Regions from separate parts of the Klebsiella sp. B345 genome, predicted to be linked through region 1. Evidence: predicted binding sites of a transcription regulator. Region 1 holds the regulator's gene; the other holds the start of a gene.
What was found. Region 1 encodes PurR, which represses purine synthesis genes. Its sites were predicted from a motif close to CANGCAAACGTTTGCNTG; they were not measured.
Positions count from the first base shown of each region.

Region 2: purT (formate-dependent phosphoribosylglycinamide formyltransferase) is a predicted target of PurR. The motif match lies at 2,978-2,995, and genes of this name have one in related genera.

Region 1 is NZ_CP180443.1:728,725-733,581, reverse strand. It holds gene punC (purine nucleoside transporter PunC) at 1-613, opposite strand, end outside; gene punR (DNA-binding transcriptional activator PunR) at 725-1,636, shown strand; gene purR (HTH-type transcriptional repressor PurR) at 1,655-2,680, opposite strand; gene ACMYSO_RS03430 (YnhF family membrane protein) at 2,976-3,065, shown strand; gene ACMYSO_RS03425 (MFS transporter) at 3,228-4,391, shown strand; gene sodB (superoxide dismutase [Fe]) at 4,435-4,857, opposite strand, start outside.
Region 2 is NZ_CP180443.1:1,084,691-1,089,547, reverse strand. It holds gene edd (phosphogluconate dehydratase) at 1-1,019, shown strand, start outside; gene ACMYSO_RS05100 (bifunctional 4-hydroxy-2-oxoglutarate aldolase/2-dehydro-3-deoxy-phosphogluconate aldolase) at 1,057-1,698, shown strand; gene purT (formate-dependent phosphoribosylglycinamide formyltransferase) at 1,760-2,938, opposite strand; gene ACMYSO_RS05090 (YebG family protein) at 3,074-3,442, shown strand; gene ACMYSO_RS05085 (tellurite resistance TerB family protein) at 3,541-4,233, shown strand; gene ptrB (oligopeptidase B) at 4,475-4,857, shown strand, end outside.

The DNA of each region.
Region 1 (4,857 bases):
CACGTGAGCGCAGCAGCGTCAGGAAGGTCAGTTTCTTCTGGGCATCGCCGGCTGGTTTATGCACCGGCTTCAGGCGCAGGGTCGGGACCATCAGCAGCAGGGCGATGGCGAAAAGGGTGGCAAAAATCGCCTGCCATTCCAGATGGTTAAGCAGCCAGCTGCCGAGCAGCGGCGCCAGCGCCGGCGATAATCCCACCAGCGGCATGATGGTGGCGAAAATACGGTTTGTTTTCTGGGCTGGATAATAGTCCGTCACCATCGCCTGCCAGGTGACCGCAGCGGCACAAACGCCGATGGCCTGAATAAAGCGCAGGACCAGCATCAGCGTCGCGTCGCGGACCCACAGCATCCCCAGACAGCTGATGGCGAAGATCGCGAGGCCGCTCAGCAGAATCGGTTTACGCCCGTAACGGTCAGAGAGTGGGCCCCAGAACAGTTGTCCGATAGCGAAGCCGGCGAGGAACAGGCTCAGGCTGGCGCTGACCGAGGCCGCGGAGGTGTTGAGGTCGTGTTGAATCGCGGCGAAGGCCGGTAGGTACATATCGGTGGCCAGGAAACCCAACACGCTGAGTCCCGCCAGCCAAACTAAAAATCCTTTCCCAGGTTGTTGCATAACATTCTCTTCTGCTGATGCCGGTATAATGCCGCAGAGTGTAGGGAGTGCATTCTGGCTTGTGAAACGCTAATATTTGCTACATGCATTCAAAAATTTTGTAGGCAGAATATGTGGTCTGAATACTCGCTGGAAGTTGTTGATGCTGTCGCCCGCAACGGCAGCTTTAGTGCAGCAGCGCAGGAACTCCATCGCGTCCCTTCCGCTATCAGCTACACCGTCCGTCAGCTGGAAGAGTGGCTGGCAGTTCCGCTGTTCGAACGTCGCCATCGCGATGTCGAATTAACCCCGGCCGGGGTCTGGTTTTTACAGGAAGGGCGCTCTGTTATCAAAAAAATGCAGATCACCCGCCAGCAGTGCCAGCAGATAGCCAATGGCTGGCGCGGCCAGCTGTCGATTGCCGTCGATGACATCGTCAAACCGGCGCGGATGCGCCAGATGATTGTCGATTTTTATCGTCACTTTTCCGATGTTGAACTGATTGTCTTTCAGGAAGTGTTCAACGGCGTCTGGGATGCGCTGGCGGATGGCCGCGTGGAGCTGGCGATTGGGGCGACGCGTTCGATTCCGGTGGGGGGGCGCTACGCCTTTCGCGATATGGGCATGCTGAACTGGCACTGCGTGGTAGCCAGCCATCATCCACTGGCGCAGATGACCAGCCCGCTGAGTGATGATGAGTTGCGCAACTGGCCCTCTTTGGTCAGAGAAGATACCTCCCGGTCATTACCCAAGCGCACGACCTGGCTGTTGGATAACCAAAAGCGCGTGGTGGTGCCCGACTGGGAATCCTCAGCCACCTGCCTGTCTGCCGGGCTTTGCGTAGGGATGGTACCGACGCACTTTGCCCGTCCGTGGATCGACCGTGGAGAATGGACCGCCCTTGAGCTGGAAAATCCGTTTCCGGATGCGGCGTGCTGCCTGACCTGGCAACAGAGCGATGCATCGCCTGCGCTGCTGTGGATGCTGGATTATCTCGGTGATAGTGAAACGTTAAACCGGGAATGGTTGCGGGCGCCGGAATAACCGGCGCCGGGGAGGGGACTAGCGGCGGTAATCGACAAACGGACCGTCAACGACGGAACGACGCTCCACCAGACGCGGGTGAACCTCGATAGACTGGGACTCTTCACGCTTGTTGACGATGCGATCCATCAGCATATTAAACGCGGCTTCGCCGAGGGAGTCTTTCGGCTGATGAATCGTGGTCAGCGCCGGGCTGAAGTAGCGGGCGTTGCGCACGTTATCATAGCCGATCAGCGAAATATCCTGCGGCACTCGCAGCCCCATTTCATCTGCCGCGCAAATAGCGCCCATCGCCATGATGTCGCCGCCGCAGAAGACTGCCGTCGGACGGTGCGGTTGGTTCAGGATATGCTGCATCGCGCGATAGCCGGACTCTGGTTCGAAGTCACCCTGTTCAATCCAGTTTTCCGGTACAGAAATCTGGGCCTCTTCCATGGCTTTCATAAAGCCCGCCAGTCGTCCGGCACCGGTGTTTCGTTCGAGCGGGCCAGGGATCACGCCAATTTCGCGATGGCCACGTTCCACCAGATAACGACCGGCCATATAGCCGCCTTCAAAGGCGTTATCGATGACTGAATCAGTAAAGTCGGCCTTGGACTCACCCCAGTCCATTACCACCATCGGAATATGGCGGTACTCTTCGAGCATGCTCAGCACCGATTCCGGATACTCGGAGCACATGACCAGCAGGCCGTCGACGCGCTTTTGCGCCATCATAGACAGGTAGGCCTGCTGTTTTTCGAGATCGTTCCACGCATTACCCAGAATCAGGGTATAGCCTTTCTGGAAGCAGCTTTTTTCAACAGCTTCGATAATTTCAGCAAAATAGGCCGCTTCGCTGCTGGTCGCCAGCAGACCAATCGATTTGGTGTGATTAACCTTCAGGCTTCGCGCGACGGCACTGGGTGAGTAGTGCAGTTCTTTGATTGCTGCCCAGACCGCATTGCGGGTCTCTTCCGCGACGAAACGGGTTTTGTTAATAACATGTGATACTGTTGTAGTGGAAACGTTTGCGCGCTTCGCTACATCTTTAATAGTTGCCATTACTTCTCACTCCAGACCTTGACCTGAACGTCTGATAATCGGTACGTAAACGTTTGCCTAAACACACCCTGAATACAATGTTCAACATTGCATCACGTCGGGAAAACGACACAGAACGACAGGAAGGGGTCAATGGCCGATACGCTTTCAAATTAGCGTGGGATTTTGTCCGATCTTGCGGCAAAGGGGAAGAGCAAAAATGTGTATCACCCTAAATCCTGGAAGATTTTTATGCGATATTGTGCAAAAATGAGCAAGCTCACTTTTCGTGTGGGGAAAACAGGGGGAAAAATTGATGGATACAGATTTAAAATTTTCGCTGACAACAACGATTATTGTTCTAGGTCTAATCGTTGCCGCCGGGCTGACCGCAGTTCTGCACTAATTTTCCCGGGGGAGAGGTCACTTTCCCCCCGTTCCCGCCATTATTATCATTTTCGCAAAAATCTTTTGCCATTTCGTTTACTTTTGTTTTTCTGTGATTGATGTCATGCTTTTGACTTCTGATGAGATACCGTCGCCGATGACGGTCTGCTGGAGTCATGCAATGAAAATCAACTTTCCCCTGCTCGCGCTGGCGATAGGCGCATTTGGTATTGGTACGACGGAGTTTTCCCCGATGGGATTATTGCCGGTCATTGCCAAAGGCGTCGACGTGTCTATTCCGGCTGCGGGAATGCTGATCAGCGCCTATGCGATCGGTGTGATGGTAGGTGCGCCGCTGATGACGCTGCTGCTGTCTCATCGCGCGCGAAGAAACGCGCTCATTTTCCTGATGGCTATCTTTACCCTCGGTAACGTCCTCTCTTCCATGGCGCCGGATTACACCACGCTGCTGATTTCACGCATTATTACCAGCCTTAACCATGGTGCTTTCTTCGGCCTCGGTTCGGTGGTGGCCGCCAGCGTCGTTCCGAAAGACAAGCAGGCCAGCGCGGTTGCCACCATGTTTATGGGGCTGACGATCGCCAATATCGGCGGCGTGCCGGCGGCGACCTGGCTTGGTGAGACGATCGGCTGGCGGATGTCGTTCCTCGCCACTGCAGGGCTGGGAGTGGTGGCGATGGTCAGCCTGTGGTTCTCTCTGCCTAAAGGCAGTGTCGGCGAACGTCCGAATGTTAAACAGGAGCTGTCGGTGCTGGTGCGCCCGCAGGTGCTTTCCGCCTTGTTGACCACGGTGCTTGGGGCGGGGGCTATGTTCACGCTCTATACCTACATTTCTCCGGTGCTGCATACCATTACCCATGCTTCGCCGCTTTTTGTCACCGCGATGCTGGTGTTGATTGGCGTGGGCTTCTCGCTTGGCAACTATCTGGGCGGCAAATTTGCCGACCGTTCCGTATCGGGGACGCTGAAGGGCTTTCTGCTGCTATTGATGGTGATTATGCTGGCGATTCCGTTACTGGCGCAGACGCAGCTGGGAGCCGCTATCAGTATGGTGGTGTGGGGAGCTGCAACCTTTGCGGTGGTACCGCCGTTACAGATGCGGGTGATGCGTGTGGCGCATGAGGCACCGGGTCTCTCTTCGTCGGTCAACATTGGGGCATTTAATCTGGGTAATGCGCTGGGGGCGGCAGCCGGTGGGGCGGTGATTTCAGGTGGCCTGGGTTACGCGTTTGTTCCGGTTATGGGGGCGATCATCGCCGGTCTGGCTCTGCTGTTGGTGGTGGTGGGTAACCGTTCGCAGCCGGAAGAGGTGCTCGTCGGGTAGTGATGCTATTCGCAGAAGGGTTTACCCCTTCTGCGATATCGTTTTATGCCGCCAGATTTTCAGCAACAAACTTCCAGTTTACCAGCGCCCAGAAGTGCGCCAGATATTCAGGGCGGGCGTTACGGTAGTCGATGTAGTAAGCATGTTCCCAGACATCCACCGTCAACAGCGGGGTAGCGTCGCCAGTCAGCGGCGTGCCTGCGTTGCTGGTGGAGACAATATTCAGGCTGCCATCAGCATTCTTAACCAACCAGGTCCAACCGGCGCCAAAGTTTTTCGTGGCGGCATCGGTAAACTTCGCTTTGAAATCAGCAAAGCTGCCGAAAGCGCTGTTGATGGCTGCCGCCAGTGCGCCTTCCGGCTCACCGCCAGCATTCGGTGCTAGACAGTTCCAGTAGAAGGTGTGGTTCCAGACCTGAGCGGCGTTGTTGAAGATGCCACCTTCGGAAGTGCGGACGATCTCTTC
Region 2 (4,857 bases), 360 kb from region 1:
TGACGCGCCTGACCGGTAACGGCAACGAATGGATGCCGCTGGGCAAAATGTTCGATGAAAAAGTCGTGGTGAACGGTATTGTGGCGCTGCTGGCGACCGGCGGTTCTACCAACCATACGATGCACCTGGTGGCGATGGCTCGCGCTGCCGGCATTATCATCAACTGGGATGATTTCTCCGATCTGTCCGACGTCGTTCCGTTGCTGGCGCGTCTCTACCCGAACGGCCCGGCCGACATCAACCATTTCCAGGCCGCTGGTGGCGTGCCGGTGCTGGTGCGTGAATTACTCAAGGGCGGTCTGCTGCACGAAGATGTGAACACCGTGGCCGGTTACGGGCTCTCCCGTTACACCATGGAACCGTGGCTGAATAACGGCGAGCTGGACTGGCGTGAAGGGGCAAGCGCGCCTCTGGACGATCAGGTTATCGCCACTTTCGACAAGCCATTCTCTCGCCATGGCGGGACCAAAGTGCTCAGCGGTAACCTTGGTCGTGCGGTCATGAAAACCTCCGCCGTGCCGGTTGAAAACCAGGTTATCGAAGCTCCAGCGGTGATATTTGAAAGCCAGCACGACGTACTGCCGGCATTTGAAGCCGGGATGCTGGACAAAGATTGCGTGGTGGTGGTCCGTCATCAGGGGCCAAAAGCGAACGGCATGCCAGAATTACATAAACTTATGCCGCCACTTGGTGTATTATTGGACCGCCGTTTCAAAATTGCGCTGGTTACCGATGGTCGACTCTCTGGCGCATCCGGCAAAGTACCGTCAGCAATCCATGTCACGCCTGAAGCCTACGATGGCGGCCTGCTGGCAAAAGTACGTGATGGCGATATCATCCGCGTCAACGGGCAGACCGGTGAACTGACGCTGCTGGTGGATGATGCTGAACTGGCTGCGCGTCAGCCGCATATTCCTGACCTGAGCGGTTCGCGAGTGGGAACCGGCCGGGAAATGTTCTCTGCGCTGCGTGAGAACCTCTCCGGAGCGGAACAGGGCGCAACCTGCATCACTTTTTAAGACGATTCGAATTGTAGATCTGGCGAGAGAAAATCTGATGAAAAACTGGAAAACAACTGCTGAAGCAATCCTCACCACCGGCCCGGTTGTACCGGTAATCGTGGTGAAAAAGCTGGAACACGCTGTGCCGATGGCAAAAGCGCTGGTTGCAGGCGGCGTACGTGTACTGGAAGTGACGCTGCGTACCGAATGTGCGCTTGAGGCTATCCGTGCGATTGCCAAAGAAGTGCCGGACGCGATTGTTGGCGCAGGTACCGTTACCAACGTCGAGCAGCTGAAAGCGGTTACCGACGCGGGCGCGCAGTTTGCTATCAGCCCGGGCCTGACCGAGTCCCTGCTGAAAGCGGCAACGGAAGAAGGCACCATCCCACTGATCCCGGGCATCAGCACCGTTTCTGAGCTGATGCTGGGGATGCAGTATGGCCTGAAAGAGTTCAAATTCTTCCCGGCGGAAGCCAACGGTGGCGTGAAAGCGCTGCAGGCTATCGGCGGTCCATTCGCTCATATCCGTTTCTGCCCGACTGGCGGGATCTCTCCGGCGAACTACCGTGACTACCTGGCGCTGAACAGCGTGCTGTGCATCGGTGGTTCCTGGCTGGTACCGGCAGATGCGCTGGAAAGTGGCGATTATGACCGTATCACCAGCATTGCTCGCGAAGCGGTAGAAGGCGCGAAGTAATTTTCACGCCCTGATTTATCGTAAAGTACTCACCCGGTAGCACTCGTGCTACCGGGTTTTTTTATCCCTGAACCACGACGGAGGTTGCGGCGGTTTTTGCCCGCGCCACCGCTTCTTCAACGTTGTCAGCGACCGCCAGCGTGACGCCGAGTCGACGGGAGCCGTCGATTTCCGGCTTGCCAAACAGGCGCAGCTGCAGGCCTGCACCCACCGCCGCCTGAATATTACTAAAGGTGACGTCCTGGCTGGTCAGCTGTGGCAGAATGACCGCCGAGGCCGCCGGGCCGTACTGACGAATGGCGCCGATCGGCAGACCGAGAAACGCCCGGACGTGCAGGGCAAACTCGGAGAGATCTTGCGAGATCAGGGTGACCATGCCGGTATCGTGCGGACGCGGGGAGACTTCGCTGAAGATCACCTCATCGCCGCAGACAAACAGCTCGACGCCAAACAGGCCATAACCGCCGAGCGCCAGTACCACCTTGCTGGCAATCTCCTGGGCGCGGGCCAGCGCCAGTTCGCTCATCTGCTGCGGCTGCCAGGATTCGCGATAGTCGCCATCTTCCTGACGATGGCCGACCGGCGCGCAAAAATGAACCCCATCCACGGCGCTGACGGTCAGCAGGGTGATTTCAAAGTCGAAATTCACTACCCCTTCAACGATAACCCGACCGGCACCGGCGCGGCCGCCTTGCTGCGCATACTGCCAGGCATCAGCCAACTGTTCGGCGCGGCGAATAAAGCTCTGGCCTTTACCGGAGGAACTCATGACCGGTTTCACAATGCAGGGAAGGCCAATCTCGTCCACCGCATCGCGAAAGGCGCTTTCGCTATCGGCGAAGCGGTAGGAGGAGGTCGGTAGTTGCAGCTCTTCTGCGGCCAGACGGCGGATCCCTTCACGGTTCATGGTCAGCTTTGCCGCGCGAGCGGTGGGGACGACTTTTTGCCCGGCTTGCTCCAGTTCAACCAGCGTATCGGTGGCAATGGCTTCGATTTCCGGCACGATGAAGTCCGGTTTTTCTTCTGCAATCAGCGCCCGCAGGGCATCGCCGTGCAGCATGTTGACCACATGTGAACGGTGTGCCACCTGCATCGCCGGTGCGTCGGGATAGCGGTCCACGGCGATCGTCTCAATACCCAGCCGTTGACACTCGATGGCCACTTCTTTGCCGAGCTCGCCGGAACCTAACAACATGACCCGCGTTGCTGCCGGGCGCAGGGCTGTGCCTAATAACGTCATGACTCATTTCCACAGTAAAAAAACATGCGCCGTAGTATAAACGAAAACGTTTGCGTCTGTCTTTATGGCTGTCAGTTGAGTCGAGGGTGAAAATTTGATATGCTGTATAAAAATACAGTATAAAGAGGCTGCACAATGGCGGTTGAAATTAAATATGTGGTGATCCGCGAAGGTGAGGAAAAAATGTCGTTTACCAGCAAAAAAGAGGCCGATGCTTACGACAAAATGCTCGATCTTGCCGAAGTCCTTAACGACTGGCTGGTAGCGTGCCCGCTGACGCTTGAAGAAGCACAGCGTGATGAAATGGCGCTGTGGTTGGCAGAACGCAAAGAGACCCTGCATCACATCCTGAGGACAGGAAAAGCGCCGGAAGCAGAATCAGACGAAGAAACAGCAGGGCACGAGCCTCAGGCTGACACCGCAGAAGTCGCGACGGATGAACAGGACGAACCGCAGGTCGCCGCGGCGACAACAGGGAAAACCCGCAAGGTGAAGGCCGCGTGATGGCGGCCTGAATTTGCGCATCTTTATCTGCTCATCACATTTCCTGACATCTCGTCGTTTAGGCTGATGGTTTCGCTTACTATGCAACGAGGGAAATCATGTCTAACTGGCTTAATCAACTCCAGTCTCTGCTGGGTCAGCAGGGACAATCTGCCTCCTCAGGTGAACGACAGGAGGGGAAAAGTTTCCTCCTGCCCGGTGCGCTGGGCGGCCTGGCCGGTTTGCTGGTAGCCAGTAAATCATCGCGCAAGCTGCTGGCTAAGTATGGCACCAGCGCGCTGCTGGTCGGCGGGGGGGCGGTGGCTGGAAGCGTGCTGTGGAATAAGTATCAGCAGAAATTGCGCGAGAGCGCACCAGCGCCAGCGGCAACGTCAGCTGCGCCATCGGTTGTACCTGCACCATCGGTTCCTCCCTCTACCGGGCTTGATGCCCGCAGCGAGCGGCTGATTCTGGCGCTGGTGTTCGCGGCGAAAAGCGATGGCCACATCGATGACCACGAGCGGGCCAACATCGAAGAGCAGCTGCGAGCGGCCAATATTGATGTGCAGGGGCGGGTATTGATCGATCGCGCGCTGGCGCAACCGCTCGACCCGCAGCGCCTGGCTCAAGGGATCAGCAGCGAACAAGAAGCGCTGGAGGTGTACTACATCAGCTGCGCGGTGATCGATATCGATCATTTTATGGAACGCAGCTACCTCAATGCCCTCGGAGAGGCGTTACGCCTGCCGGCGGAAGTGCGGAGTGAGATCGAACAGGACATCCAGGCGCAAAAACAGGCGCTTTCCACCTAAATAAACAGGTTTTGCTTGCATCGTGGGCCACTTTTGCCACCCTTATATACCCGTCATACTTCAAGTTGCCTGAGTGTTGGCTGCACCCGTTCACCCCAGTTACTTACCTGAGTAAACTCCTGGGGATTTACGGCCTTGCCGCCTACAAGCAACTCGAGCTATTTAGGGTATAGACACGCCATCTTTCAAGCTGCTTCTTGAATGATTTTGTGTAGTAGAAAAGGATGCAAAAGAGCAAACGATGCCACCAAAAGCAAAACGAATCCCCCACGCCATGAGCTTACATGGCGACACCCGTATCGATAATTACTTCTGGCTGCGCGACGACGATCGCGAGCGGCCAGAAGTGCTTGACTATCTGCGCCAGGAAAATGAGTACGGGCACAAGGTCATGTCGACACAGCGCAGCCTGCAGGATCGGGTGCTGAAAGAGATTATCGACCGCATCCCGCCGCGGGAGGTTTCCGCCCCCTACAGCAAAAACGGCTACCGCTATCGCCAGGTGTACGAGCCAGGGTGTGAATACGCCATCTATCAGCGTCAGTCGGTGTTGAAACAGGAGTGGGATGAATGGGAAGTGCTGCTGGATGGCAATCAGCGTGCGGCCCAGAGCGAATTCTATAC